4 regions of the Streptosporangium sandarakinum genome follow, and region 2 is predicted to be linked to each of the others. Evidence: riboswitches for the same ligand, from Rfam matches in the RefSeq annotation. Region 2 holds a riboswitch; each other region holds the start of a gene.

Region 1 (7,134 bases), 3.3 Mb from region 2:
CGAAGTCGTGGACGACCAGTTCGGTCCCCCTGCCGCGTACGGCGCGCCCCAGGTCGTCCGGGACGGGCAGTGCGGTGAAGACCGTCAGCCGGCCCGACCGGGCGGCCGCGCGCAGCCGCAGGCCGGCCGCCGCGCCGAGGGCGGAGCGCAGCGGGCCCGCGGCGGCCCGGGCCCGCAGCAGTGGTTTGCCGGGCGGCCCGGCGAGCAGTTCCAGGAGCCTGATCGTGGCCAGCCCGTCGTCGACGACCACGATCCGGCCGGGGAGGGCGGTGAGCCAGCGGGCCTGGACCCGGCCGGAGAAGGCGTCGCCGATCACCCAGGTCGCGCCCCGCCGGGGCTTGGGCGGTCCGGGCGCCGGGCGGGCCTGCTCCATGCCCGCGGGGAGGGCGAGGCGGGCCAGTTCCCGGCGGGTGGCGGCCAGCGGGCGCGACCCGGCGCGGGACATCACCCTGACGTGGGCGCCGAGCAGCCCGGCGTGGCATGCCTCGACCACGCAGAGCAGTTGCAGGGGGGACTCCGCCCAGGCGACGGCCGAAGGCTGTTCCCGCGCGTGGTCCCGCCCCTCCTCCACGCCGGGCGATGACCCGTTCACGATCGCCTCACCGTAACCGGGGCGCCTTACGCGGCCGGGAACCGCGGGTGAACATCGGAACACGCGGGGATGCGCGGGGACCGGCACGGGTCTCGGAGGGCCCGGCGCGGGGTCCGCGCACCGCTCATATGACGCCTGGGGAGGGCGCTGAACAGGTAAAACAAACCCTCTTTAAAAAGATCTACCTTGAGGAAGGTTACAGCCGGGAGAAATCGTCCGGCACGCCCGTGTCCCACCGGCTCCGCAATGCGGAAACCCCTGCGCAGCAAGGGTTTCCGGCTCTTGCGAAAGTCTCGGCCCCGAAGTCCCCGATCTTCGTACCGGGAAGTCGACGATCATCGAAAACCGGTGTTTTCCCAAGTCAGGGCAATGCAAGAGCTTGCAATCGGCGTGGAGCAGCACGTACGTTCTACTCGTTCGCGGTGAGTACCGAGGTCCACAGACCCGTATCTCACCGGCACATTGCCCGACCGCGCATCATCGCAATCGATCCATTGGTCGATGAGCGCGGCCGCCGAATCCGCGGCTCTCGCGGAACCGGGGAACCAATTTCTGGGGTGAATCAGCGCCTTCGCGCGCCGTAGGGCACTTCCCAGCCCGAACCCGTCAGCTAACCCGGTAGGCGGTATGGAAGCGAAGCAAGGAGTCGAACCCCCGCATGGCCAAGAACCGCCTCACCCCCAAGAAGCACAACCTGGCCCGCGTCCTCGTGGGTGCGTCCATCGTCCTCGCCGGCGGAGCCGCCACCACCGTTCCCGCCCTCGCCGACAGCCACGTCTCCGGCCCGCAGGCCGAATCCGTCAGCAAGAACACCAATGCCGAGGCCCAGGCCCAGAGCCTGCCCAAGGCCAGCGCCCAGCGGGTTCTCGACATCGCCGCCAAGCAGATCGGCATCTCGGAGAACGCCGCCGGTGGCGGCACCAAGTTCCAGGACTGGTACGTCTCCAGCGAGCGCGCCAAGGAGACCGTCGCCCGTGACGGCGGCAGGACCCAGGACTACGCCAACGCCCCCTGGTGCGCGATGTTCGTCTCCTGGGTCGGCGAGCAGGCCGGCGCCCGGCACACCGTGGGCTGGGACGCCTACACCGTCTCCTACGCCAAGTGGTTCGCCGACAACGGGCGCTGGGGCCAGACCCCGAAGCCCGGCGCCGTGGTCTTCTTCGACTGGGGCGGCAGCAACGACATCGACGCCATCGACCACGTCGGCCTCGTCAAGAAGGACAACGGCGACGGCACGATCACCACGATCGAGGGCAACACCGGCAACGGCAAGGTCGAGGAGCGCGTCCGGCCGGTCTCCCAGGTCGACGGTTACGGTTACCCGGACTACAACGACTGACGGGCGCCTCACGGCTTCTCAGCCCCCTCCCCCTTCCCTCACCCCCTCCCCGCCACCCCACTCCTCCAGGGGCGGCGGGGGCCACCAGACGGCGACCCGGTACGACCGGGTCGCCGTCTCGGCTTTTCCCGACGCTTTTACCGGCCCTTCACCCGGCCGGGGCGCACCGCCGTGAACACCCGTCCACGCGTCCTCCGGGGCGCCCGGTCATGGGCCCGCCGCGAGCACCCGTCCACGCGCCGCCGTAAATCGCTTTCCGCCGAGGTCGCCCGCGCCACGGGACCGGGCCGGACGGTCCCTGACGTGCCGGATGGTCCCGGGTCGGCGGGCGTTCGCCGCGCCGTGCCGAGTTGGGGTGGGAGCGCTCCCAAACACCTGATCACGTATTTTGTCACCTTAATGACCATTCACCGCCCTGGAAACCCCGCGATGTAACGGTTACGTTTCGGCATATTGACGCGCCGGTTGCCCATCGTCCAGTCTTCGTGGGAGCGCTCCCAAAAGTGGCCTGCGCGCCACCCATCGCCGATCGCGTTCGTCGGGGGCCGGTTCGCGATGTCACCTCCCAATCGATTCGGGCGACCACCTGAGAGGGGTCCGGAATGTTGAACACCAAGCGGCACGGCACGCTCGCCGCCGTCGTGGTGATGACCGCCGCAGCACTGGCGGTCACGTCCTGCAGTTCGAGTGAGCCCGCCAAGAACACGGCCGCCTCGGGCGGCTCGGCCTCCGAGCCGGTGACCATCACCGTGCAGACCTTCGGCGGCGGCGCGAACTTCGGCTACAAGAAGGCCGTCGAGACCTGGAACGCGTCGCACCCGAACATCCAGATCAAGCACGAGAACCCGACCGACCGCTTCGAGGACGTCTTCCTGCCCCAGCTCCTGCAGCGTCTGCAGGCCGGCAGCGGCGCGGCCGACGTCGTCGGCATCGACGAGGGCGCGATGGGCCTGATGAAGGCCCGCCCGCAGTTCTTCGCCGACCTCGCCGAGTACGGCCTGGACAAGCGCAAGAGCGACTTCCCCGCCGCCAAGTGGGAGAACGGCATCAACAAGGACGGCAAGCTCTTCGCCCTCGGCACCGACATCGGCGGCATGGCGATGTGCTACCGCAAGGACCTGTTCGAGAAGGCCGGTCTTCCCGGTGAGCGCGAAGAGGTCACCAAGCTCTGGCCGGACTGGACCGCCTTCATGGAGGTCGGCAAGAAGTTCCAGGCCGCCAACCCCGGCAAGGGCGACCCGAAGTTCCTCGACGGCCCCAACACCCTGTACAACGTGCTGCTGTCGCAGGAGGCGCCGAAGAACGGCAACGTCAACTACTTCGACAAGAACAACCAGCTCATCCTTGAGAGCAACCCGGCCGTCAAGACCTCGTTCGAGACGGTGAAGACCTTCAGCCAGGCGGGCATGACCGCCAAGCTCGCCTCCTTCACCCCGCCGTGGAACGCCGCGCTGAAGAAGGGCGGCTTCGCCGTCATGGGCTGCCCGGCCTGGATGGTCGGCGTGATCAAGGACAACTCCGGTCCCGGCAACTCGGGTAAGTGGGACGTGGCCGGGGTTCCCGGCGGCGCCGGCAACTGGGGCGGCTCCTACCTGGCGATCACCAAGCAGAGCAAGCACCCCAAGGAGGCCGCGGAGGTCCTGAACTACCTCACCGGCAAGGAGGGCCACGTCATGGCCTTCCAGGAGGCCAACGCCTTCCCCAGCTCCATCCCCGCCCAGGAGGACCCGGCGGTCAAGGACCTGAAGAGCGACTACTTCAACAACGCCCCGACCGGCCAGATCTTCGGCGAGTCGGTCAAGGGCCTGCTGCCGGTCTTCCTGGGTGAGAAGCACGCCCAGGTGAAGACCTCGGTGGAGAAGGTCCTGGAGGGCATGGACCAGGGCTCGATCCCCTACGACCAGGCGTGGCAGAAGTTCGTCGAAGCCGGCGTCAAGGCCGCGGGCTGACCCCCGTCCCGATCGGCACGGCCCGGCGTCGGTGACCCCGCCGCCGGGCCGGTCGCCTGCCCATCGCTGAAAGGCTATCGATGACCCTGCACGTCGACACTCCGGCACCGGCCCGGTCACGGGCTCCGCGCCGATCCCCCGGACACCGCGGCTCGGGACGGGGCGGCGGACTCGCCAGGTTCGACCTCCGGGCGACCCCCTACTTCCTCGTCTCCCCCTACTTCCTGCTCTTCGCCGTCTTCGGCGTCTTCCCGCTCGGCTACACCCTCTGGGTCTCCCTCTACGACTGGGAGCTCGCCGGCGACAAGTCGTTCATCGGAATCGACAACTACATCTCCCTGATCACCGACGCGACCTTCTGGAACGCGGTGGTCAACACGCTCGCGATGTTCGTCATCTCGACGGTTCCGCAGCTCGTCCTCGCGCTCATCCTCGCCAACGCGCTCAACAAGCGCATCCGGGGCCGGCTCTTCTTCCGCCTCGGCGTGCTGCTGCCGATGATCACCTCCGTCGTCGCCGTCGCCGTCGTGTTCACCCAGCTCTACGGGCGCGACTACGGAATGATCAACTGGTTCCTCGGCCTGTTCGGGGTCGATGCGATCAACTGGCAGAACGAGAGCTGGACCGCCTGGATCGCGATCTCCACGATGGTCGACTGGCGCTGGACCGGCTACAACGCGATCATCCTGCTCGCCGCGATGCAGACCATCCCCAAGGACCTCTACGAGGCCGCCGCCCTCGACGGCGCGTCGGCCCGCCGGCAGTTCTGGCAGATCACCATCCCGATGCTGCGCCCGACGATCATCTTCATCGTCTTCATCTCCACCATCGGCGGACTGACGCTGTTCACCGAGCCCGTCCTGTTCGACGGCAACCCCACCATGGCGGGCGGCGCCACCGGCCAGTACCAGACGGTGGCGATGTTCATCGTCAAGGAGGCGTTCCGCGACTTCGACTTCGGCTACGCGGCCGCCGCGGCGTGGCTGCTGTTCGCGCTGATCCTCATCGGCACCCTCATCAACTACTCCTTCACCCGCCGCATCGGGGGTAACAAATGACGGCGATCCACGCCCGGAGCCGCCCGGCGAGAACCGGATCCGCGCCGAGCCACATCTGGGACGCGACCCCGCTGACGAAGGTCGTCCTGGCCCTCGCGCTCGTGGTGTCGGCGTTCCCGATCTACTACATGTTCATCATGGCGACGCGGACGAACGACGACGCCAGCGAGGTGCCCCCGCCGCTGCTGCCCGGCGGCCGCCTCGGAGAGAACATCGAGCGGCTGCTGAACACCGAGGACGCCCACTTCCTCCTCGGCCTGACCAACTCGGCGATCATCTCGATCACCGTGACCGTCTCGGTCGTGCTCATCTCCACCCTGGCCGGTTTCGCCTTCGCCAAGCTCCGCTTCAAGGGCGGCAAGATCCTGCTCGGCCTGATCCTGCTGACGATGATGGTGCCGCTCCAGCAGATGGGCGTGGTGCCGCTGTACCAGCTCATGGTCGACCTCGGCTGGACCGGCCAGATCAAGGCGGTGATCCTGCCGTTCCTGGTCAACGGCTTCGGGGTCTTCATGATGACCCAGTACGCCCAGCAGGCGGTGCCGGACGAGCTCGTCGAGGCGGCCCGGGTCGACGGGGCCTCCACCATGCGGATCTACGCGAACGTCATCCTGCCCGCGCTGCGGCCCGGCATGGCGGTGCTCGCCCTCCTGGTCTTCATGCAGACCTGGAACGAGTTCATGTGGCCGCTGATCGTGCTGACTCCGGACAACCCGGTGGTGCAGACCTCGATCGCCGCGCTCAACCAGGCCCACGGCACCGACTACGTCATGCTCTTCACCGGCACGGCGGCCTCGGTCCTCCCCCTGTTCATCGTCTTCGTCGCGTTCGGTCGTCAGATCGTCGGCGGCCTCATGGAAGGTGCGGTCAAGGCGTGACCACGCAAGAAACCCGGCTACAGGCCGCGGAACTGCTGTTCCCGGCGGACTTCGTCTGGGGGGCGGCGACCTCCGCCTACCAGATCGAGGGCGCCGTCGAGGAGGACGGGCGCGGGCGGTCCATCTGGGACACCTTCGTCCGCCAGCCCGGCCGGATCGTCAACGGCGAGAACGCCGACGTGGCGATCGACCACTACCACCGCTACCGCGACGACGTGCGGCTGATGGCCGAGCTGGGCCTGGGCGCCTACCGGTTCTCCGTCTCCTGGCCGCGGATCCAGCCCGACGGCTCCGGCCCGGTCAACCCCGGGGGCCTCGACTTCTACAGCCGTCTGGTCGACGAGCTGCTGGAGCGGGGCGTGGACCCGTGGGTGACGCTCTACCACTGGGACCTCCCCCAGGCGCTGGAGGACGCGGGCGGCTGGCCGTCACGGGAGACGTCGAAGCGCTTCGCCGACTACGCGGCGGCCGTACACGACGCCCTCGGCGACCGGGTGCGCAACTGGAGCACGGTGAACGAGCCGTGGTGCGCGGCCTTCCTGGGCTACGCCTCCGGCGAGCACGCCCCCGGACGGCGCGAGCCGGCCCAGGCGGTACGGGCCGCCCACCACCTGCTGCTCGCGCACGGCCTGGCCACCCAGGCCATGCGGGCCCAGCGGTCCGACAGCATGATCGGCGGCTGCGTCAACCTCTACGCGATCTCCCCGCAGACCGAGTCCGAGGCCGACCGGGACGCCGCCCGCCGCATCGACGGCCTGCAGAACCGTTTCTTCCTGGACGCGCTGCTCAAGGGCGCCTACCCCGAGGACGTGCTGATCGACCTCGACGGGATGGCGGACTTCACCGAGGACGGGGACATGGAGATCATCTCCACCCCGATCGACATGCTGCTGATCAACTACTACAGCCGCTTCACCGTCTCCGGCATCCCCGGCGGCGCAGCGTCGGCGGCGGCGGCGCCGACCGACGCGGGCTCGCCCTGGGTCGGCAGCGAGGCCGTGTCGTTCGTCCAGGCGGGCCGGCCGGTCACCGCCATGGGCTGGGAGATCGACGACACCGGCCTGCGGGAGATCCTGCTGCGGCTGGCCCGGGAGTACCCGAGCGTGCCGCTGGTCATCTCCGAGAACGGCGCCGCCTTCGAGGACGTCGTGGGCGACGACGGCGTGGTCCACGACCGTGAGAGAGTGGACTACATCGAGACCCACCTGCGCACCTGCCATGCGGCGATCGAGGCGGGGGTGCCCCTGAGGGGTTACTTCGCCTGGTCCCTGATGGACAACTTCGAGTGGGCGTGGGGATACGACAAGCGCTTCGGCCT
Region 2 (7,134 bases):
CCTCACGGGCGGCCTGCGTCAGGTTGCGGCCGAACTGGTCCAGCACAAGGGAGGTCGACGGCGCCGACTCCTGCGGACCGCCCGCGGCGGCCGGCTCCTTGCCCTGGTAACCGTGGAGCAACTGGATCACCTGCTGCCGGACGCGGTTGAGGTCCGCCCCCAGCTTCACCAGCACCTGGGCTGCCACGCCCTCGCCCTCACGGATGAGGCCGAGCAGGATGTGCTCGGTGCCGATGTAGTTGTGACCCAGCTGCAAGGCCTCTCGGAGCGACAGCTCAAGGACCTTCTTGGCGCGCGGGGTGAAGGGAATGTGCCCCGAAGGCGCGGACTGTCCCTGGCCGATGATCTCCTCGACCTGCTGACGCACACCTTCGAGGCTGATGCCGAGGCTCTCCAGAGCCTTGGCGGCAACGCCTTCACCTTCATGGATCAAGCCAAGAAGAATGTGCTCCGTACCGATGTAGTTGTGGTTGAGCATCCGGGCCTCTTCTTGGGCCAGGACGACAACCCGCCGTGCGCGGTCGGTGAACCTCTCGAACATCTCGTCGCTCCTCACAGAGCGGTCAGGCAGGTCCGGGATATCCGGGCCCTGTCATCCCGCATGGTAGCCCCGCCCAGACGACCGCTCTATGAACGAGACGTTCCCCGGGAGCAGGGCGTTCACCCTCCATCCAACTACTTACCGGGGGTGAGATGTTCCCGCTACGCCGCAAGCGAACGACGTTTATAGACGATCAAACGCGCCATGCGGTCATGGCCGCCACCGGACCCCACCGTGGCCGCCATAACCGCATGATTCAACGATCCCGCGAGCAGTCGCGCGACACTCGCTAGTGAGCCGCTTCGTACTGCTCGACGATCTTGGAGGCGATACGGCCGCGCTCGCTGACATTAAGGCCGTGCGACTTCGCCCAAGCCCGGATGTCGGCACTCTTCTCCCGCGTGAGAGCCCTGCTGCCGCCGGCGCGGCGGCGACGCGGAGCCGCGCCGGAACGGCGGGCGCTCTGCACGAAAGGCGACAGGGAGTCGCGGAGCTTCTTCGCGTTTACTTCACTGAGATCAATCTCGTAGCTCGTGCCGTCAATCGCGAAGGCGACCGTCTCATTGGCCTCGCCCCCATCGAGGTCGTCGATGAGAATCTCCTGGATCTGCTTGGCCATCTACGCAATCCTTTCGCGGAGTATTGTTTCATTCGCTAGCCAAACATATACCCGCCATCGGGGGGCGGCAATTCCGGGACCCCGGCGATTCTCCTGGGAACCCGACCGGAACCGGACGGCCGCGATCATCCGTCCTGGGACCCGGCGGTCTCCTCCCGTTTTGCCGGACGCCGACCGGCGGCTTCACTGCGAAGAAGCTTGACCGCTCCGTAGATGAAGGCCCCGCCGACGACCACCGGGGGTATCAACGCGGACAATACGTCGTTCATTCGTCCTCGCTCCGCAGCGTGGGTGACTTTCTGGGAACCGTGGAATTCCTGGGACGGCGTGGCCCGCCCGCGGACGGGAAGCCGCCGGGACCGTGGGCGCCCGCCCAGGGACGACCTTAGCGTCACCGGGGGGCGGCACGGGCCCCCGGGACCGCCCATCTCCACCTTAATGCTTCTCTCCAGCCGTCTTACCGGTTGCCGTCCGTAAAGCCGAGGGGAAAAAACCGACAGGACGATCATCTGATGATCACTCCGCCGAAAAACCAATGTCAACTACGGCCACTTGACAGCGACTCCCTCCCGACGGCCCCGGAAACCCCCTGCTCACAAGGGTTTTTCGACCGCAACAGAAAAGATCTTGCCGAAGCTCCGGATCATCATCACCGGGTCGGCGGCGGTAATGTCAAGAGGACGGGAACACCCGGGTGGAGCCCCGTCGGGCCTCGCCCTCTTCGGTGGGCGGCCGGTTCCGCGGTACGCCTTCGTCCCGCGGAACAAGACGGATCTTCATCGCTTTCTTCCCAAGCCTACGGCCCCCCGGGCGCAAGGAACATAGTCGTAGCCCTTATAACCACCAAACCGCCGGGCCGGTGACGCCCCGCTAACCCGGGCCGGATCCGCGAGAACGCCTTCCCGGGCGTGGCGGGAAGGCGCGCCGGCATTCCCCCGCCGGGCCGGGAGAAGACGCGGGAAGTCGCGGGCGGCCGCGGCCCGGCCCGCCCGTCACCCGCCATTCGCCGGACGTCACGGAAGTTCCCCCGGTAACTGTCACCCCATTGACGCCCGATAGGCACCCGGCGTGACGGCACGGCCGATCCACGGGGTTTGTCGTGACCGGAAGCACACTTGGAAGGCTCCATAACGCCCTCCCCGGGGAAGCCCGGAAGAAGGCCCATAACGCCCCGCACGGACACGCCCGGGTTCACACCCCGCCACAACCGCCTCCGGACGCCGTTACCGTCCCTTCCGGAGTGCCGTTACCCCGCTCGTTTCCCTTCACACACGAAAAAACGGGGCCGGCGGTTCAACCCGCCGGCCCCGTTTTTTCGGGAACTGCCGGAACTACCTGGTCTTCACGACCGTCGTGGCGGCGGCCTTGTCGTGCAGGCACTGGTGCAGCGGCTTGTCCCACAGCTGCCAGAGCACGTTCACCAGGGAGAAGATCCCGATGATGAAGCCCACGAAGGGAATGCCGCGCAGTATGGACGGGCCCCACAGGACGCCCGCCCGGCTCATGGCCTTGTTCGAGGGGAGCCCCTCTGCCTGGGGCGCCCCGCCGACCGGCACGACCTTGATGCCCATGGCCATCTTGCCGACGGTCTGCCCCTTCGCCTTCAGCATCAGGAACTCGTAGACGAAGTAGATCAGCCCGCCGACGAGACCGGTGAGGAAGGTGGCGAGGAACGTCCCGCTCCCGACGCTGTACTCCCCGGTCTCCATGTTGAAGGACGGGGCGGTGACCAGGATCCCGGTCAGCACGAGCGTGACGACGAACGTGGGGATCGCCAGGATCAGGCCGTCGATGATGCGGGCGACCAGGCGCTGCCACCACTCGGCGAGCGGGGCCGACACGCCCGGGGCGTGGCCGTCGCCCCACTGCGGGGTGTAGCCCTGCTGGGCGTACGCCTGCTGCTGGTCGTAGGAGGGCTGCTGGCCGTAGCCCTGCTGGGCGCCGTAGCTCTGCTGGCCGTACGCCTGCTGCTGGTCGTAGGACGGCTGCTGGCCGTACTGCGGCTGCCCGCCCTGGCCGTAGGCGCCCTGGTCGTAGGAGGGCTGCTGGCCGTAACCGCCGGGCTGGGAGTTCTGCTGGCCGTAGGACGGCTGCTGGCCGTACCCCGGCTGGGCGCCCTGCTGGCCGTACTGCTGCTGGTCGTACGACGGCTGCTGGCCGTAGCCGGGCTGGGCGCCCTGGCCGTACGCCTGCTGCTGGTCGTAGGAAGGCTGCTGACCGTACCCCGGCTGAGCGCCCTGCTGGCCGTACCCGGGCTGGGAGGCCTGCTGGCCGTACTGCTGCTGGTCGTACGACGGCTGCTGACCGTAGCCGCCGGGCTGGGCGCCCTGCTGGCCGTACCCCGGCTGGGAGCCCTGCTGCCCGTAGGACGGCTGCTGGCCGTAGCCCGGGGCGCCCTGCTGGCCGTACGCCTGCTGCTGGTCGTAGGACGGCTGCTGGCCGTAGCCCGGGGCGCCCTGCTGGCCGTACGCCTGCTGCTGGTCGTAGGACGGCTGCTGGCCGTAGCCCGGCTGGGAGCTCTGCTGGCCGTAGGCGCCCTGGTCGTACGACGGCTGCTGACCGCCGTACCCCGGCTGTCCGCCCTGGCCATAGGCGCCGGGCTGACCGTAGCCGGGCTGGCCCTGTCCCGGACCGGTGTTGTCCGTCCGATATCCCACGATTGTCGCGTCGGGATCGTGTTCGTCGGGGCCTCTGCCCATGTCGTGCGAGCCGTATCCGGAGTGTCCCGACGGTGTGCGGTCGCGGTCGGGATCATCCTGCGGATACGGCGGCTGTCCGGTGGTCACCGCGTCACCTCACTTCGACTACGCATGTGGCGCGTTCAAGACTCACATGCACGTTGCAGCACAAGGTATCGAGATAGGCGTCCGAGAGTCACCTTTTGTCACAGTCGTAACCTCGGTCACCGCGTCAGAGCTCGGGCGGCAGATGGAGCAACATCCGCGTGTTTCCCAAGGTGTTCGGCTTGACGTGCTCCAGATCGAGGAACTCGGCGACGCCTTCGTCATAGGAGGCGAGCAATTCGGCGTAGACCTCGGGCGAGACGGGCGTGCCCTGGATCCGCCGGAAACCGTGGCGGGTGAAGAAGTCCACCTCGAAGGTGAGGCAGAAGACCCTCCGCAGGCCGAGCTCGCCGGCCGTGCGGATCAGCGCCGAGACGATCAGATGGCCGATGCCCCGGCCCCGGCACTCCGGATCGACGGCGACGGTGCGGATCTCGGCGAGGTCCTCCCACAGGACGTGCAGCGCCCCGCAGCCCACGACGGCCCCGTCCCGCTCGGCCACCCAGAACTCCTGGACGTCCTCGTACAGGGTGACCGTGGCCTTCTCCAGCAGCCGCGGCCCGGCGCCGCCGTAGGTGTCGACCAGCCGCCGGATCGCCCGCACGTCCGGCGTGCGGGCGCGGCGGACCGTGATGCCAGCGAACCCGGCGGACCCGGCCGTCGTCCCGGTTTCGCCCTCCCGGGCCCCCGGCGCCGGGGAGTGTCCTGCAACCTGCTCCATGACCGATCAGCGTACGTCCTCGGCGTACCCCCATTACGGTCCAGCCGTAACTTCGGTCACAACGGCACCGCCCGGCGCACGGCGTCACCGCCGTCCCGCCCGGCCGGAAACGCCGGTGACGGCGGCCATTCACCCTCGGCATGGACCGGGAACTGCGATGACATAGGCGGTATGCCGCTCGGAGCGGCATAGGTCCAGGTTGACAGGTACCTGGATCATGAAAGTATGTGATCTGCCCGTGACTTTCCGGTTGTGAAAGCTCTACCGAGTTTGTGGTTCTGGTTGAGCATGAACCTCCAATTGCACTAATGTCCGTGCTCGATGTCAGCGTCCCCCGAAAAGCTGACCCGCCGAATCCCCGGACCCGGGGAGCCGGGGACCCACCCTCCACGCGTCCCCAGGGGTGAATCCGAGCCGCCACCGGCGCGCTCGGTAGGGCTGCCTCCGGCCCGAACCCGACAGCTAACCCGGTAGGCGGCCACGAGAGGAGCCTGTTGGTGAAGCGCATGCCGAGCCGTGGCAGTAGGCGTCCGGCCGGACACGTCCCGATGCGGGAGCACGCCTCCCGCCGCCTTCCCGGCCGGGCGGCGTTCATCGGGTTGGCGCTCACCCTCCTCGCCGTCGGCGCCCCCTTGACGTCCGCCGGCGCGGACCCGAAGCCCGACCTCCAGCAGCTCGCCAAGCAGGTCGAGAAGCTCCACGTCGAGGTCGAGACGCTCAGCGAGCAGTACAACGGCGCGCGGGTGAAGCTCAAGCAGGCGCAGCGCGCCGCCGAGGTGGCCAAGAAGAACCTGTCCGCCAGCGAGGCGGAGCTGGAGTCCCGGCGCGCCAAGGCCACCCTCCTCGCGCAGAGCGCCTACATGTCGGGGGGCCTGGGCTCCACGCTCGCCTTCACCCAGTCGAGCGACCCCGACTCCTTCCTCGACCAGGCCACCACCAGCTACGCCCTCCAGCAGCGGCAGAGCGAGGAGGTCGCCCAGGTCGCCCGGGCGCTCAAGGTCGCCGAGCAGGCCCGGGCCGGCGCCACCGCCCGGTCCGCCGAGGTCAAGAAGCTCCTGGGGGAGCTCGGCGACAAGCGCTCCAAGATCGAGCGCCTGGTCGGCAAGTTGGAGGGCAGCCTCTACCGGGAGGTCCGCGACCGCGCCGAGAACATGCGCGGCCGGGCCACCAGGCTCAGCGTTCCGATCGTGGGCCAGGGCAAGGCCGCCGAGGCGGTGCGCTGGGCGCTCACCCAGCAGCTCAAGCCGTACGTCTGGGGCGCCGAGGGGCCCAACTCCTTCGACTGCTCGGGCCTGGTCATGTGGGCCTACCAGAAGGTCGGCATCAGCCTGCCCCACTACACCGGTGACCAGTGGACCGCCGGCACCCACGTCTCCCGGGACGACCTGCGCCCCGGCGACCTGGTCTTCTTCTACAGCGACCTGCACCACGTCGGGATCTACGTCGGCGCCGGCCTGATGATCCACGCCCCGCAGACCGGCGACGTGGTCCGCATCGCGCCCATGGGCAACCGGCCCTTCGCCGGGGGCGTGCGCGTCGCCGACTGAACCCGGCCGGACGTACGGATCGAACCCGGCCGGACGTACGGCCGAACCCGGCCGGGTCCACGGCTGAGCCAGCCGGGCGTAGGACGTCAGATCAGGCGGCGGCGGGCGGCCCAGGCCACGGCCTCGATCGCGGTCGCCACGCCGATGCGGTCGCAGATCCCGCGCAGCCTGCGCCGGACCGTCCTGCCGCTGATGTCGAGGCGGCGGCCCACCCTGTCGACGGTGACGCCCTTGGCCAGCTCGGCCAGGAGCACGAGATCCTCCTCGCTGAGATCGATATCCTCCGTACCCGAAAGGCTTTCGCCGCGGCGGGAATCCACTTCCGGATATGCCATCTAGCCACTCCCCCCGCAACGGGACTCAGGCGTGAGCACGCTGGAATCGATGTCGCCCGTCAGGAACGGTAAACGCCCCGTTCAAAGGTCGTCAAGCTCTGCTCTTCATAGAGGTGATGCGCACTATTGACAGAGCAGGCGTTACATGAAGTACTCATGATATGTCGGGCCCATTGTGATTAAGAGGCGGCCGGCCCGGAAGTCGTGCCGCCGAACCGCCGTCGCGTCCGAGGTCATCGCCATGATCCGCCCCGCGGAACCGTGCCGCGGGCCACGCCCCGGAGCCGTCCGCCGGGACGAGCCGTACGGCCGCCGCACTCCGCATTTCCCCGGAAAAACGACCTGCTCGGTGTGCGTCGCGCATCCCCGTCGACCGCGGCCCCTCGGCCGCGTCCCCTGACGGCGCCGAGAAAATCACCGGGCAATGGATGTCGGATGAAACCGGCTTTCCGGCATTCCCCGGGGGCCGGATCGCCCGTCATCCGGATCGTCGGCGAAATGACGCCTCCGCGCCACGGGAAGCCACGGCAGGCACGAGAAGCCAGGGGAAGGTGCGGGAAGCCGGGGGAAGACGCGGGAAGGTGCGCC
Region 3 (7,134 bases), 1.5 Mb from region 2:
ACCCCGACCTGATCCGGCTGCCCTGGGACCGGCCGCTCGCGGAGTGGCCCGAGCATCACCTCGTCTCGCTTCCGCGCGGCATCTCCCGGCACGTCGTGCGCTTCGCCCGCCTGGCGGGCCGGGTCTACGCGATCAAGGAGATCAGCGAGTACTACGCCAAGCGGGAGTACCGCCTGCTGTGGGACCTGCACCGGCTGGACACCCCGGCGGTGGAGCCGGTGGCCGTGGTCACCGGGCGGACCGGTCCCGACGGGGAGCCGCTGGACTCCGCGCTCGTCACCCGGCACCTGCAGTTCTCGCTGCCCTACCGCGCGGTCATGTCGGGCACGCTCCGGCCCGAGACGCTCAACCGGCTGCTGGACGCGCTGGCCGTACTGCTGGTGCGGCTGCACCTGACCGGGTTCTACTGGGGCGACTGCTCGCTGTCGAACGTGCTGTTCCGCCGGGACGCCGGCTCGTTCGCCGCCTACCTGGTGGACGCCGAGACCGGCGAGCTGCACCCGTTGATCAGCGAGGGGCAGCGCCTGCACGACATCGACGTGGCGCACGTCAACATCTTCGGGGAGATGCTGGACCTCCAGGCGGGCGGCCTGCTGCCTCCCTCGATCGACCCCGAGGAGGTCGCGGACTCGGCCCGTGACCGCTACCACGGCCTGTGGGAGGAGCTCACCTCCGACGACATCATCGAGGAGGTGGACTGGCACGTCATCGACCAGCGCATCCGCCGGCTGAACTCGCTGGGCTTCGACGTCGCCGAGATGATGGTCCGCCGCAAGGCGGGCACCGGGCGGCTGGTCGTCCGTCCCAAGGTCGTGGACGCCGGCCACCACCAGCGCCGGCTCCTGCGCCTGACCGGCCTGGACGTGGAGGAGAACCAGGCCAGGCGGCTGCTCAACGACCTCGACTGCTTCCGGGTGGCGCACGGCCTGCGCCACGAGGACGAGGCGATCGTGGCGCACCGCTGGCTCGCGGAGGTCTTCCTGCCGACGGTGGAGGCGGTCCCCGGGGAGCTGCGCGGCAAGCTGGAGCCGGCCCAGTTCTTCCACGAGGTGCTGGACCACCGCTGGTTCCTGTCGGAGGAGGCCGGGCGGGACGTCGGGCTGACCGCCGCCGTGGAGTCGTACGTGAAGCACGTTCTCGTCTACAAGCCGGATGAGGAGGCGTTCATCTCCGGAGAATGATCCGGGGCGGATGATGTTTTCCCCCGGGGGATGAACATCCTTCTTCTCAGACGAGGAATATCACCTCCTGACATATCTGCGTTTCACATAGAACGCTTCCTTCCTCAGGAATGTCCCTACGCTAACCGGGCGACGCCTTGAAGTCGTCGGCGAGGGAGATCCCGTGCTCGGAATCGAAGACTGTGTGACGGAGGCCATGGCCATCCCCGGCGCGCTGGACGCGCTGCTGATCGACCAGACCAGCGGGATGGCCGTGGCGGTGGGCGGTGGCCGCGACGAGGACGTCGACGAGTCGGCCGCCGCGCTGAGCGAGACCCTGCGGGCCGCCATGGACGGCCTCGCCCTGAACTCCCCCGGCGGAACGATCCGGATAAACGACATGATCGTAACCGCGGATAACGGACATCATTTACTCCGGCCGATGGAAACGGTATTCGACGGCCCGCTGGTGATTTACGTCCGGCTTGACCCGGAACGCTCGAATCTCGCTCTCGCCCGCCACCGTCTGCGGTCCATTTCCGGCCGGCTCGTCACGACGTGACGCCATGCCGACGATGGAGAGCGTTCTCATCGACCTGGCCGAGGACCGCGTCACCGGCGCGCTGCGCCTGGACGAGGCCGGGACCGTCTACCTGACCGACGGCCGGGTGACCTACGCCGAGAGCCCGGCCGTCCCGAGGCTGGAGGACCTGCTGACCGCGGACGACAGGATCCCGGCGCAGGCCGTACGGCAGGCCAGGCAGGCGGCCACCGAGGACCGGCCGGGCGGCGAGCGGCTGGTCGGGCAGGGTGTGCTGACCCGCGGCGAGCTGGAGTTCTGCGTGCTGAGCGCGGTGCTCGACGCCGCCTACTTCCTGTCGGGCTCGGCCGCGCACCACAGGGGGTTCCGGCCCGGGGACCGGCACTGGCTCGGCCCCCAGTGGTATTTCGACGTGGCCGGGCTGTCCCGGGAGTGCGAGCGGAGGAGGGCGCAGTTGGACCGTGCCTGGCCGTCCGGCGAGCTGGACACGCTCCCGGTCGTCCCCCTGGCGCGTATCCCCGCCCAGCGGGTGGTGCTGACCTCGCTGCAGTGGGAGGTGCTGGTCGCGGCCGACTCCGTCGCCACCCCCGCCGAGCTGGCGCGCAGGCTCGGCCGGCCCGCCTACTCGGTGCTGCTCGCCGTACGGCGGCTGGCCGCGGCGGGGCTGCTCCGCGTCCCGGAGGCGGGCGGACGTCCCGGCGCGGCGCCCATCGGGACGGGAACGCCGGCACCGGCCCCGCAGACGCCGCAGAGCCCGCAGAGCCCGCAGACGTCACCGGTTCCGCAGACGCCGCAGAGCTCGCAGACGCCGTCGGCTCCGCCGGCGCTGCCGCGGCGCCCGAAGACCACCGGGGAGCCCCGGGCGGGTGGGGAACCCCGGGAAGGCGCCGTGGGGAGCGCCGCGTCCGCGCGGTGGCTCCCCTCGGCGACCGGTGACCCCGCCGACGTGAACCTGCTCATCCGGCTGAGGAACGCACTGGAGGCACTGACATGAGCTCGTCCCGATGCCGCTGAGGTTGCGGACGTTGAAGCTGATCGGAAGGAGACCGCCGGTGGAGGCGCGTGACCGGGAACCGCAGGGGGCGCGGCCGTACGCGGACCCCGCCGTGTCCCGCGACCGGGACGTCGTGCCGTTCCGCGAACCCGGCGCCGAACCTCCCGGTCCCGGCGCCGAACCGTCCGGACCGGGCACGCCGGACGCGCAGGGCATGCCGGACACGCCGGGCGCCGTACCGGTGCCCTCCGCCGCGGACGGCGCCGGGGCGCCTGCGGGGACGTCCACGGAAACGTCCGCGGAGGCGTCCACGAAGATGCCCACGAGGACGTCCGCGGGCGCGTCCTCCGCGCAGGCGCCTCCCGCGCCGGACGGGGATGGGGTGCCGCTCCACGACCGGGCCCGGCGGGAGCTGGCCCTGCTGCGCGACCGGCTGCACGAGGAGATGGCGCTGCTGCGCGAGCGCGTGCCGGAGGTGAACGGAAGCGTCGCCTGCAGCGTGGACGGCCTGCCGATAGCGAGTGACCTGCGAGGGGAGACCGAGCAGATCGGCGCGCTGTCCTCCGCGGTGCTCGCGCTCAGCGGCCGGCTGACGGCCATGGCCGAGAAGGGCTCCTTCGAGGAGACGCTGATCTCCGGCAGCAACGGCTACGCGGTCTTCTACGCCGCCGGCCCCACGATCGTCCTCACGGTGCTCGCCCGGCCCGGGACCAACCTCGGGCTGCTGCGCCTGGAGGGCCGCAAGACGGCGGCGAGGCTGGCCGCCATCACGTCCCGCACATTGACAACCCACTGATCGGAGTCAGACATGGGCAACATGGATATCTCTCTCAAGGAGATGATGGGCATCGACGGCGCGATCGGCGCGGTCGTCGTCGACTACAACAGCGGCATGGCGCTGGGCGCCCTCGGCGGCTCCAAGGACCTGGACCTGCAGGTGGCCGCGGCGGGCAACACCGAGGTCGTCAAGGCCAAGCTGCGGACGATGGACTCCCTCGGCCTCAAGGACACCATCGAGGACATCCTCATCACGCTCAGCGGGCAGTACCACATCATCCGCCCGGTCACCGGCCGGAGCGGCAAGGGCCTCTTCCTGTACCTGGCGCTGGACCGCAACCGGGGCAACCTGGCGCTGGCCCGGCACACCCTGCGGATGATCGAGGAGAGGCTCGAGATCTGATCCTCCGGTACGGCTCCGCGCACCGGGAGCGCGGGCCGTACCGGAGCTCACCGCTCGGCGGAGGCGGTGAGCTCGCCGATCGCGTCGGCGAAGTCCGGCCAGAGCGGGCTCGGCAGGTCGTGGCCCATGCCGGGGAAGGTGACCAGCTCGGCGCCGGGGATCGCGTCCGCCGTGGCGATCCCCCCGGCCACCGGGATGAGCTGGTCGGCCTCACCGTGCAGCACGAGGACGGGTACGGTGACCTCCCCGAGCAGCGCCGTACGGTCGCCCGAGGCCATGATCGCGGCGAGCTGCCGCGCGGTCCCGGCCGGGTCGTGGCCGCGGTCGTAGCCGAGCCCGGCGGTCCGGGCGACGCGCTCCCGGTCCATCGGGTAGCCGGGGGACCCGAGGATCTCCCAGGTGCTCAGCGCCTGCCGGATCGCGGCCTCGCGGTCGGGCGGCGGCGGCGCCATGAGCACCGCCATCGCCGCCTCGGTGGGCGGGGCGACCGCGTGGCCGGGGGTGGACATGATCGAGGTGAGGCTCCGCACCCGGCGCGGATGGCCGATCGCCATCGCCTGGGCGATCATGCCGCCCATCGAGGCGCCGACCACGTGGGCCGATTCCCAGCCGAGCGCGTCGAGCAGCCCGGCGGTGTCGTCGACCATGTCGCCGAGCCCGTAGGGGGCCCCGCCACCACCGCCGGAGGCGGGCGTCCCGGCGTCGCCCAGGTGGGTGGACTCGCCGGCGTCGCGGTTGTCGAACCGCACCACGTGGTGCCCGCGTCCGGCGAGCAGTTCGCAGAACTCCTCGTCCCAGTGGATCATCTGGGCGCCGAGGCCCATGATCAGCAGGAGTGGCCGGTCGCCGGGAGATCCGAAGGTCTCGTAGGCGATCTCGATGCCGTTGGCCCGGACGCGCGTCGTCATGTCGCTCCCTCTCCCCGTCCGTCCGCGGGCGGGCCGGGTGGCCGCCCGGGCGGTTCCCGCCGCACGGAGCCGGCGGACCGGTGACCCGAAACAGAATGTCATTCTGCCCAGGCCGGGGCAAGGCATCCCCGCGCCGAAGGGCCGGAGACGCGGAACGGGAGCGGACGCCCTGCGCCGGCGTCCGCTCCCGCGTCCAGGGGAGGCTGGGGTTCGAAGCTCTTCGCTTCCGGCCGCCACGGTCTGACGGCGCCGTGACGACGCGACGGCCGTGTCGGTCCGGCGCCGTGACGACCCGATGGCCGTGATGTCCGGCGCCGTGACGGCGCGACGGCACCGCCACGGTTCGGCGCCGTCGCCGTCGTCACGATTTCGGCGGCGCCGCCCTTGTCAGGGCTTGACGGTGATCTGGACCGGCTTGGCCGGGTCGCTGTCCCGCTTGTTCCAGGCGCCGGCGGAGAACGGGACCGGGTGGTTCTTCTTGCCCGGGCCGTCGCCCCACTTGGTGATGACGTAGTCGACCTTGATGTGGCCCTCGCCGCCGTTGCCGTCCACACCGAGGGTGTCGGGGTTGAACGTGCCGCCGGTCAGGTCGGCGAAGGTCTTGGCGTCGAGGTCGATCATGACGCCGCTGCTGGAGGGGACACCGGGGCCGCGGTCGCCGACGAAGAACTTGGCCTTCTTGCCCTTGTAGATGACGTAGCCCTCGGTGAACAGCGGCCAGCTCGGGCTGGCGATCATGCCCTTCTGCATCGGCTTGCCGCTGGCGGGGAGGCCGGTGTCACCGGCGCGGCCGGAGGAGTCGTCCCAGAAGTAGGAGGCCGTGGTGTGGCCCTTCAGCATGACGGTCTTGGTGACCTTCTGCGGCTTGGCCGGGGCGGCCTTCTCCTGCGCGGCCTGCTCGGGGGCGGCCTGCTCGGGGGCGGCGGCGGGCTTCAGCGCGGCGGCCCGGACGGGGGCGCTCTCGGGGGCGACGGCCGCGACCTGCTCGGTCACCGCGGCGACCCGGGCACCGGCCGCGGGCACGTCGTGGTCGGCCGAGGGGAGGGCCGAGACGGCGGCGGCGGAGGCGAGGAGCCCGGCGCCGATCAGGCCGGCCACGGCGTAGCGGGTCTTGCGGGCGGTCTTACGGGGGTCCAGGGAGGAAGGCATGAAGAAAAGAACTCTTTCGCGAGGGAACGGGGCAGCCGCGTGCCATGTGCGAAAAGGCACCGGCGGGGTCGCGCTCACAGGGAAGAGGGGCGCAGGAGGAGATCAGGTGGTGCTACACGGAGCGCTGGGGGATGCCGCGACCGATCGCGGCGAGAGGGCCCAGGGGGCGTGAAAGTCTCAGAGGACCGGCACTGAAATGGTGTATACCGGTACGAAGGTGGCGCAGTCTCCCACTGGGGGATCTCCTCTCCATCTCGTCTACCGGGTTAGCTGACGGGTTCGGGCGGTGGAGTGCCCTACCACCGCGTGCGCGGCGGATTCACCCCGGAAGGGTGGGTCCCCGGTTCCCGTGGCCCTGGTGGCTTCGGGATTCGACGTCGGCCCGGCCGCTCCCTCGGATGAGGGTGCAGGTCACCTGCCGATGACTAGGACACTACCGGCCAAATCCGACAAAGCAAAGCAGAACCCATGGAAACGCCAGAAGATCTACCTTCTATAGCCAAGAAAGGGCAGACGACCGGGTTTAGCCTCCCCCGAACCGGCTCAGACCAGGGCATACACGCCGCGACGAATTACTTACAGGTGATTCACCGCCGCCATTCCCGGTGGTCCGGGCCGCCGTTCCCGCCCGGCCTCGCGGGCCCCGCGCCCGCCCCCGCGCCGGTCAGTCCCACCAGAACGACCAGGCGTTCCTGCCCATGATCTGCTCGGCGTAGCCGGCGAGCGTGCCGGCGCTGTAGATGACGCTGTCCGGGCAGAACGTCCAGTGCTCGGCCGCGACGTGCAGGGCGTGCTCCGCCGTCGTCGGGGGCGCCGCAACGCTCAGGTCAAGGGTGTTGAAACCCACGCCCACCAGCCGCGCCCCGAACCGCTCCTCCCAGCTCCGCACCACGGCGGCCAGCGGGACCATCCACTCGTTGTGGTTCAGCGCGCCCTGCCATCCCATGACGGCCAGCGCGTCGGCCCCCCGGTCGGCGGCCACCAGGCCCAGGGGGGTCCTGCGCTCGGCGACCAGGCCGGCGTACCAGTCGGCGACCACGTCGGGGTCGGCGGCGAGCCGCCCGGCGGGGGCCGGCCCCGGGCACCGCGGGCCGAACGGGGCCAGCAGCTCCAACTGGTCGTCGCTCGCCTTCTCGGTCCAGTCGGCCCAGACCTCGGCCATGAAGGCGGAGGTGTGGTAGTTGTCGATCTCCTCCACCGTG
Region 4 (7,134 bases), 4.0 Mb from region 2:
CCCGCCCGAGCGGGTCCGCGCCGACCTCGCCGGAATGGACGGTCCCCGACTGGCCGCCTTGCGTGAGGACCCCGCGCGCGGGCTGGCGGAGCTGTCGGAGGTGATCCGCGCCTACTGGGACGTGGCGCTGGCGCCGTACTGGCCGGGCATCCGCACCCTGCTCGACGGCGACATCCTGCACCGGGCCCGGCTGCTGGCGGAGGGGGGCGTGGAACGGCTGCTCAACGACCTGGACCCGACCGTCCGGTGGGAGGACGACGCCCTGCTCGTCGGGCACCGGCACGTGTCGGGCGGGCGGAGGCTGGGCGGGCGGGGGCTGCTGCTGGTGCCCTCGGTCTTCATCTGGCCCCGGGTCTTCTCGGTCACCGTCCCGCCGTGGCAGCCCACGCTGCGTTACTCGCCGCGCGGGATCGCCACGCTGTGGGAGCGCCGCCGGACCGAGGTGCCCGAGGCGTTGGCGGCCGTGCTCGGCCGCTCCCGGGCGATGCTGCTGGGCGAGCTGGCCGCCCCGGCCTCGACCACCGAGTTGAGCCGGCGCACCGGTATGTCCATGGCCGGGGTGTCGCGGCACCTGACCGCTCTGCGCGCGGCGGGGCTGACCGGCGCGCACCGGTCGGGCAGGTTCGTGCTCTACGCGCGTACCGAGGCGGCCGAGACCCTCCTCTCCGGGCAGCCGCGCTGAGCCGATGCCCTCACGACCGTCCCCGGGTCAGGGGAGGCCGTTGCGCCCGCGGTAGTCGTTCCACGCCCGGACGCAGAAGTCGTGGCGCCAGTCGTCCTCCCGGAAGTTACGGCAGGCGTAGGCGGCGTCGAACCGGAGGCCCACGCCGCCGGGGCCGCCATGGCCGCCGGGACCGGCGGGACCGGCGGGGGCGTCACGACCGTCGCGGGCCGATGCGCCGGGGGCGCCGGGGGCGCCGCCGTCGGCCCGGTCCCGCGGCCCGGCCCCGGAGCCGGGCGACCCCGGACCGTGCCCGTGGTCGTGGCCGTGCGGGGTGCGGGGGGTGCGCGGCGGGTTCGGGAGGTCCCGCGTCTCCCGGTGGCCCGGCCCTGCGCCCTCCACCCGCGGTCCCGCGACGCCCTCGGTCCCCGGCCCCGTTCCCGCTCTCCCCCGCGCGGCGGCCTCCGGCGTACGGCGTGCCGCGGCGTGCCGCCGCTCCCCCGCCGGGCGCGGCCGTCCAGCGCCTCCGCCGCGCCCGCCCGGGGCCGTACGAGACGGGGCTTCAGCTCGCGGACGACCATGACCCTGCCGGGTGCGGAGGACGGCGTGCGGGCGGCCCGTGGCGGGTGGACGACCGCCGTGCCGCGCGGGGCGAGCGACGGCGCGGGCGCCTGGGCCGCCATGACGGAGGGCCGGTCGGCCACCGGGGACCAGCCGGAGGACCAGACGCCGAGCCCGGCGGCCACCAGGAAGGCGCCGATCAGCGCGGGGCGCAGCATCCGGTCGCGCCGGGGACGCGGACCCGTCCAGGAACGCGGCGGCTCCTCGCGCGGGGAGCGCGACCTGGCCGAGGTGGCGATGCCGGCGTCCACCAGCGACCCGTGCACGAAGGGGTCCCCGGGGTTCTGCGCCGGGCCGTCGTACCGGGCCGCGGGGCGGACCGGCGGACGGGCCGGGGACGCGGCGGGTCCGGACGAGGTGTCCGGGGGCCCGCCGTACGGCCTGCGACCGCGGGGACCCGCACCGGGTCCGCGCCCGCGGGCCGGATCGTGGTCATCCTGCATCTCGCCTCCCCGTCGCCGGAACCGATCCGCCCTCCAGCCTGCCGAACATCACCGCCCGTACGCGTCAGGTAACGGCGTGCTCTTACGGAGCTGTTACCAAGGGGACACCACGAATCCCCATAGACCGGACGTCATGGACGGGGTCGCCGTCGGCGGCGACCACCCGGGAGCCCGGCCGCCACGGCGGGCGGCCCGGTCTCCGGCCGGTCCGCGCGGTGAGGCGTCAAGTTTTTACCATGGGCCCGGATCCCCGGCGGCCACGGCGGTCCGGAGCCCGCGGAAACCCCGGCGCATCCCGCTCCACCCCAGGTCACTTGCCCTTTCCGTGGGGCGGCGCATACCTTTGGTCATCGCGGCCCGAGAGCCGCTTCATTGACCGGACCCGACGCCGTCCTGTGGCGATACCCGCCGACGGCGTACGGACGCCGAATCCGCGCCTTCTCAGCGGAACCGGGGACCCACCTTTCCGGGGTGAATCGGACGCCCTCCATCAGCGCGCCCGTAGGGCACTTCCAGGCCCGAACCCGTCAGCTAACCCGGTAGGCGACATGGAAGCAAGGAGTCGACACCCCATGCGCAACCCCCGGATCAGCAGGTTCGGAAACCGCCTCGGCCTGGCCCTCGCGGGCACGGTCCTGGCCGGTGCCGCCGTCGGCGGCGCCGTCCCCACCGCGGCCCTGGCCTCGTCCGCCGGGCACGCCACGGCCGCCCAGCACGTCTCCCAGCAGGAGGCGCATCCGCTCACGTACGGCCTGGACATCTCCAACTACGAACCCACGTACGACTGGAACGCCAGCTCCGCCCAGTTCGGCATCATCAAGGCCACCGAGGGCACGGGATTCCGCGACGGCTCCTTCGCCCGGCACTGGAGCGAGCTGGGCAAGAAGGGCATCGTGCGCGGGGCGTACCACTTCGGTCACCCGGGCAACGACCCGATCGCCGAGGCCGACCACTTCCTGTCCGTCGTGAACGCGCAGCCCGCCAAGCGCGGCGACCTGCTCGTCCTGGACCTGGAGGCCACCGACGGCCGCTCCGTCGAGGAGGTCAACGCCTGGGCCAAGACCTGGCTGTCGTACGTGAAGGACAAGACCGGCGTCACGCCGATGTTCTACAGCGGCCTGAACTTCGCCGAGACCTACGGCAGGGGGCTGGAGCAGTACCCGCTGTGGGTGGCCGCGTACAGCATGGACAAGGGCGCCATCACGCCGCCGGCCGACTGGAAGACGTGGACGATCCACCAGTACACGGAGTCGCCCATCGACCAGAACGTCTCCGCGCTGAGCCCGGACCAGCTCCGCGCCCTGGGCCGCCAGACGGCCTGACGGTCAGGCGTCCCAGGTGACCGGGAGGCTCCTCACCCCGAAGATGTCCGCGATCTCCGGGCGCAGGGAGACCTCCTCGGCCGGTACGGCCAGGCGCAGCGTCGGGAAGCGGCCGACCAGCGCGGGGAACGCCACCCGCATCTCGACGCGGGCCAGCTGCTGACCCAGGCACTGGTGGACGCCGTGTCCGAACGCCACGTGCCCGCCCTCCTCCCTGCGGAGGTCGAGCACGTGGGGGTCGGTGAAGCGCTCGGGGTCGCGGTTGGCGGTGTGGTTCGACAGGACGACCGTCGTACCGGCCTCGATGGTCCGGCCGCCCAGCTCGACGTCCTCCAGCGCCGTCCTCATGAACATCTTCGCGACGCTCAGATACCGCAGCAGCTCCTCCACGGCCCGGTCGGTGAGCGCGGGATCGGCGCGCAGCGCGGCCAGCTGGCCGGGGTTGCGCAGCAGCGCGAAGGTGCCCAGCGCCAGCATGTTCGCGGTGGTGTCGAGCCCGGCCGCCAGCAGGATCAGGCTCATCCCCCTCAGCTCCTCGTCGGTCAGGTCGCTGTCGGTGAGGTCGCTGAGCACGTCGTCGGTCGGGTCGGCGCGCTTGGCGGCCACCAGCTCCGCGAGGTACTCCTGGGTCGCGGTGTAGGCCGTGATCAGGGTCTCTTCGTCCGTCTCCCCGTTGAGGAACGAGTCGATGTGCTCCTGGAAGGAGCCCCGGTCCTCGTACGGCACCCCCAGCAGCTCACAGATGACGATGGCGGGGATGGGCTTGGCGAACGCGGTCACCAGGTCCGCCGGCGGCCCGGCCTTCTCCATGGCGTCCAGGTGCTCGGCGGTGATCTGCTCGATCCGCTCGGTGAGCAGGCGCATCCGCCGTACGGTGAACTTGCCCATCAGCGGTTTCCGGTACCGGCTGTGCTGCGGATCGTCCATGAGGATGAACTCGCCGGGGGACGCCGGAGGGGCCTCCATGCCGGAGTAGTCGATGAACGGGTGGTGGAGCATGAACTCCTTGCGCGAGCTGAACCGCGGGTCGGCCAGGACCGCCCGGACCAGGTCGTATCCGGTGACCAGCCAGCCCCGGTGCCCGTCGGGGAAGACGTAGCGGCTGATGGGGCCGTGCCTACGGGCGTCGATCAGCTCCGCCGGCGGGTCGAAGGGGCAGCCGGGCCGGCGCTCGGCCGGTAGCGCGGTGACGGTGTGTTCCATGATCGTTCCTCTCCTCGGCCCGGGTTCCAACGGCATCCACCATCGTCGGCCGCGCTGACATCGGGCCGTCGCCGTACTGACACGGCCGCTGACACGGCCACCGCGTGCGGGCCGCCGGCCGGCGGGCTCGGTCACGGCGGCGATCACCCGGTGTGCCGGGCCCCCGTCGATCGGCCGCCCGCGGTCGCGCGCGGCGTTCAGGGAGCGAGGGTGATCTCGGCCAGCTCGCGCCAGTCCCGCCGACGGCCGTCACGGGTCGCCTCGGCGAACGCGGTCTCACCGAGGCGGCTCCGCGTCTCCGCGGCGATCCTGGCGCCGTCCGGCTGCGAACGGTCCGGTGTGCCGCGCACGCCGTCGCTCGCCGCGAGCAGTCGTGCGGCCTGTTCGTGGTCTCCCCGGCGCAGCGCGAGGTCCGCGATCCCGAGCAGCACCCCGGCGATCGCCGGCGGATACCCCGTCTCCGCGGTCTCGCGGAGCGTCTCGCTCCAGTGCGCGCGGGCCTCGTCGAGATCCTCGATGAGGTAGCCGTACAGGCCCGAGGCCCTAACGCAGAGCCAGACGCCCGGTTCCCCGCCGTCGCCCAGCGCCGCCCGGGCCGCCGCCAAGTGCCGGCGCACCTGGTCCGGCTCGCCGCGCCAGCGCGCCAGTTGCGCCTTCGAAAGCGCCAGCTCGGCGAGCACGTGCGCGTCCGGCCAGGCGATCCCGTCCGCGCACCGCTGCGCCTCGGCCATGGCGGAGGCGCAGGCCCGCTCATCGCCGAGCAGCCAGTGCAGCTGGGCCTGCCGCGTCCGCAGGCCGACCACGTCCTCGGTCGCGCCCATCTCGGTCAGCGCCACGGCCGCCTCCTCGTAGTGCTCGCACGCGCGCGCGAACTCGCCGCGCATGGCGAGCCGATCGGCCAGAAAGGCCAGCGCCAGCGAGATCCCCGACCGGTCGCCCAGCGCGCGGAACTCGGCCAGGGCGATCCCGGCGTCGACGTCCACGCCGGTCTCGTCGCCGTCGTGCGTGAGCCGCAGCCGGCCGCGCGTGAGCCTGGCCTGCGCGCGCACCCATGGATCGTCGCCGGCGATGAGCGGCTCGAACGCGGGCAGGAACTCCGCCGGCTCCCGCAGCATCCGCTCCAGCGGGGCGACGAACCCGAGCAGCGGGTTGCGATGCCCGCCGCGCCGGGTGAGCCGGTGCGCCCGGAGGATCCACTCCCGCGCCTGGTACTGGTCGCGGCCGGGCCCGGAGGTCGCGAACACCGTCACGATGAGATACGCCGTCGCCCGCACCTCGTCGGGCACCGCACCGGGCACCTCGTCGGGCAGCGAGGCCGCCGCGACGCTCAACTCGGCGCCCTCGGCCCGGTGCCCGCTGAGGAACCAGTACCAGCCCACGGCCGAGACCAGCCGCATCGCCTCCTCGGCCCATCCTTCGGCGATCGCCCGGCGCAGGGCCGCGGCGACGTTGTCGTGCTCGGACCTGAGCACGGCCAGCCACTCCAGCTGCCCGGCCCCGCGCAGGTGCGGCTCGGCCGTCTCGGCCAGCTCGGTGAAGCAGGCGAGGTGCGCCCGGCGCGTCCGCTCGGTCTCCCCGGCCTCGGCGAGCCGGTGCGCCGCGTACTCCCCGATGGTGTCGAGCATCCGGTAGCGCGGCGCGCCGTCGCCTTCGGCGAGCAGCAGCGACTTCTCGACCAGCGCGGTCAGCAGGTCGAGCACCTGCTCCCCGGCGAGCGTCTCGTCCCCGCACACCCGTTCGGCCGCCTCCAGGCTCGCACCGCCGGAGAACACCGAGAGCCGCCGCAGCACGCGGCGTTCGGCCTCGGTCAGCAGATCCCAGCTCCAGTCCACGACCGCGCGCAGCGTCCTGTGCCGGGGCAGCGCCGTACGGCTGCCGCCGGTCAGCAGGCGGAACCGGTCGTCGAGCCGGTGCGCCAGCTGGCCGACGGACATGGTGCGCAGTCGTGCCGCGGCCAGTTCGATCGCCAGCGGCATCCCGTCGAGCGCCCGGCAGATCCGCGCCATGGCCGACAGGGTGTGCGCGTCCGCGCCGATGTCCTTGCGCACCAGGCCCGCGCGGTCCCGCAGCAGCCGCACCGCGGGCGAGGCCCCGGCATCGGAGGGGCCGGCCTCCTTCGCGGGCAGGGCGAGCGGCTCGACCTGCCACAGCACCTCCCCGGTGATGCCGAGCGGCTCCCTGCTCGTGGCCAGGATCCGCAGGCTCCGGCACTCCCCCAGGAGACGGTCCGCGAAAGCCGCGGCCGCCTCGATCACGTGCTCGCAGTTGTCCAGGATCAGCAGGGCCGCGCGCTCGCGGACCGCGGCGATGAGCCGGTCCATCGGCTCCCCGCCCCGCGCGCCGCCGAGCAGCCCCTGGCCGCGCAGGCCGATCGCGGCGAGGGCGGCCTGCGCCGGATCACCGCCCGCCGGCACCGGGGCCAGTTCGACCAGCCACACCCCGTCCGGCAGCCCGGCGAGCATCGTCCGGGCGGTCTCCGTGGCCAGCCTCGTCTTGCCGGAGCCGCCCGCCCCCGTCAGGGTGACCAGCCGGTGCCTGCCGGCCAGCTCGGCGACCGCGGAGACGTCGTCGTCCTTGCCGACGAAACTCGTCAGCTCGGCGCGCAGGTTCGTCCTGCGGTTCCCCGCCCGCTCGCCCAGTTCTCCCCGCTCGCCCGGATCGCCCAGCTCGCCCCGGAGCAGAGCGGTGTGCAACGCGGAGAGCCCGGCCGACGGGTCGGCGCCCAGCTCCTCGGCGAGCCGCTCGCGCGTCCGCTGGTACACGGTCAGCGCCTCGGCCGTGCGTCCCGTCTCGGCGAGGGCCCGCATCAGTGCCGCCACGAGCCCCTCTCGCAGCGGATACGCGGTGACCAGCCCGGTCAGCTCGGAGACCAGTTCCGGGCCGC

The links. A riboswitch is a leader RNA that binds a small molecule or an ion and turns the genes downstream of it on or off. The one in region 2 is predicted to bind cyclic di-AMP.
Region 1: it holds a riboswitch for cyclic di-AMP, as region 2 does, so the genes downstream of both, ACQP10_RS13990 (CHAP domain-containing protein) here and ACQP10_RS36670 (C40 family peptidase) in region 2, are expected to answer to the same signal.
Region 3: it holds a riboswitch for cyclic di-AMP, as region 2 does, so the genes downstream of both, ACQP10_RS30025 (hypothetical protein) here and ACQP10_RS36670 (C40 family peptidase) in region 2, are expected to answer to the same signal.
Region 4: it holds a riboswitch for cyclic di-AMP, as region 2 does, so the genes downstream of both, ACQP10_RS18320 (glycoside hydrolase family 25 protein) here and ACQP10_RS36670 (C40 family peptidase) in region 2, are expected to answer to the same signal.

What each region holds. Positions count from the first base shown of each region.
Region 1 covers NZ_CP192034.1:3,031,059-3,038,192, reverse strand. Annotated here, with positions in the region: gene ACQP10_RS13995 (hypothetical protein) at 1-592, opposite strand, end outside; cyclic di-AMP (ydaO/yuaA leader) riboswitch at 1,095-1,232, shown strand; gene ACQP10_RS13990 (CHAP domain-containing protein) at 1,251-1,931, shown strand; gene ACQP10_RS13985 (ABC transporter substrate-binding protein) at 2,534-3,880, shown strand; gene ACQP10_RS13980 (carbohydrate ABC transporter permease) at 3,961-4,938, shown strand; gene ACQP10_RS13975 (carbohydrate ABC transporter permease) at 4,935-5,816, shown strand; gene ACQP10_RS13970 (GH1 family beta-glucosidase) at 5,813-7,134, shown strand, end outside.
Region 2 covers NZ_CP192034.1:7,988,805-7,995,938, forward strand. Annotated here, with positions in the region: gene ACQP10_RS36650 (ATP-dependent Clp protease ATP-binding subunit) at 1-541, opposite strand, end outside; gene ACQP10_RS36655 (histone-like nucleoid-structuring protein Lsr2) at 831-1,160, opposite strand; gene ACQP10_RS36660 (RDD family protein) at 2,492-3,946, opposite strand; gene ACQP10_RS36665 (amino-acid N-acetyltransferase) at 4,071-4,664, opposite strand; cyclic di-AMP (ydaO/yuaA leader) riboswitch at 5,003-5,156, shown strand; gene ACQP10_RS36670 (C40 family peptidase) at 5,171-6,211, shown strand; gene ACQP10_RS36675 (LuxR C-terminal-related transcriptional regulator) at 6,298-6,465, opposite strand.
Region 3 covers NZ_CP192034.1:6,522,539-6,529,672, forward strand. Annotated here, with positions in the region: gene ACQP10_RS29995 (DUF4032 domain-containing protein) at 1-1,181, shown strand, start outside; gene ACQP10_RS30000 (roadblock/LC7 domain-containing protein) at 1,345-1,722, shown strand; gene ACQP10_RS30005 (hypothetical protein) at 1,736-2,695, shown strand; gene ACQP10_RS30010 (roadblock/LC7 domain-containing protein) at 2,754-3,491, shown strand; gene ACQP10_RS30015 (hypothetical protein) at 3,504-3,875, shown strand; gene ACQP10_RS30020 (alpha/beta fold hydrolase) at 3,923-4,783, opposite strand; gene ACQP10_RS30025 (hypothetical protein) at 5,171-5,932, opposite strand; cyclic di-AMP (ydaO/yuaA leader) riboswitch at 6,173-6,310, opposite strand; gene ACQP10_RS30030 (DUF4253 domain-containing protein) at 6,597-7,134, opposite strand, start outside.
Region 4 covers NZ_CP192034.1:3,961,075-3,968,208, forward strand. Annotated here, with positions in the region: gene ACQP10_RS18310 (ArsR/SmtB family transcription factor) at 1-682, shown strand, start outside; gene ACQP10_RS18315 (hypothetical protein) at 710-1,063, opposite strand; cyclic di-AMP (ydaO/yuaA leader) riboswitch at 2,139-2,286, shown strand; gene ACQP10_RS18320 (glycoside hydrolase family 25 protein) at 2,298-3,047, shown strand; gene ACQP10_RS18325 (cytochrome P450) at 3,051-4,250, opposite strand; gene ACQP10_RS18330 (BTAD domain-containing putative transcriptional regulator) at 4,448-7,134, opposite strand, start outside.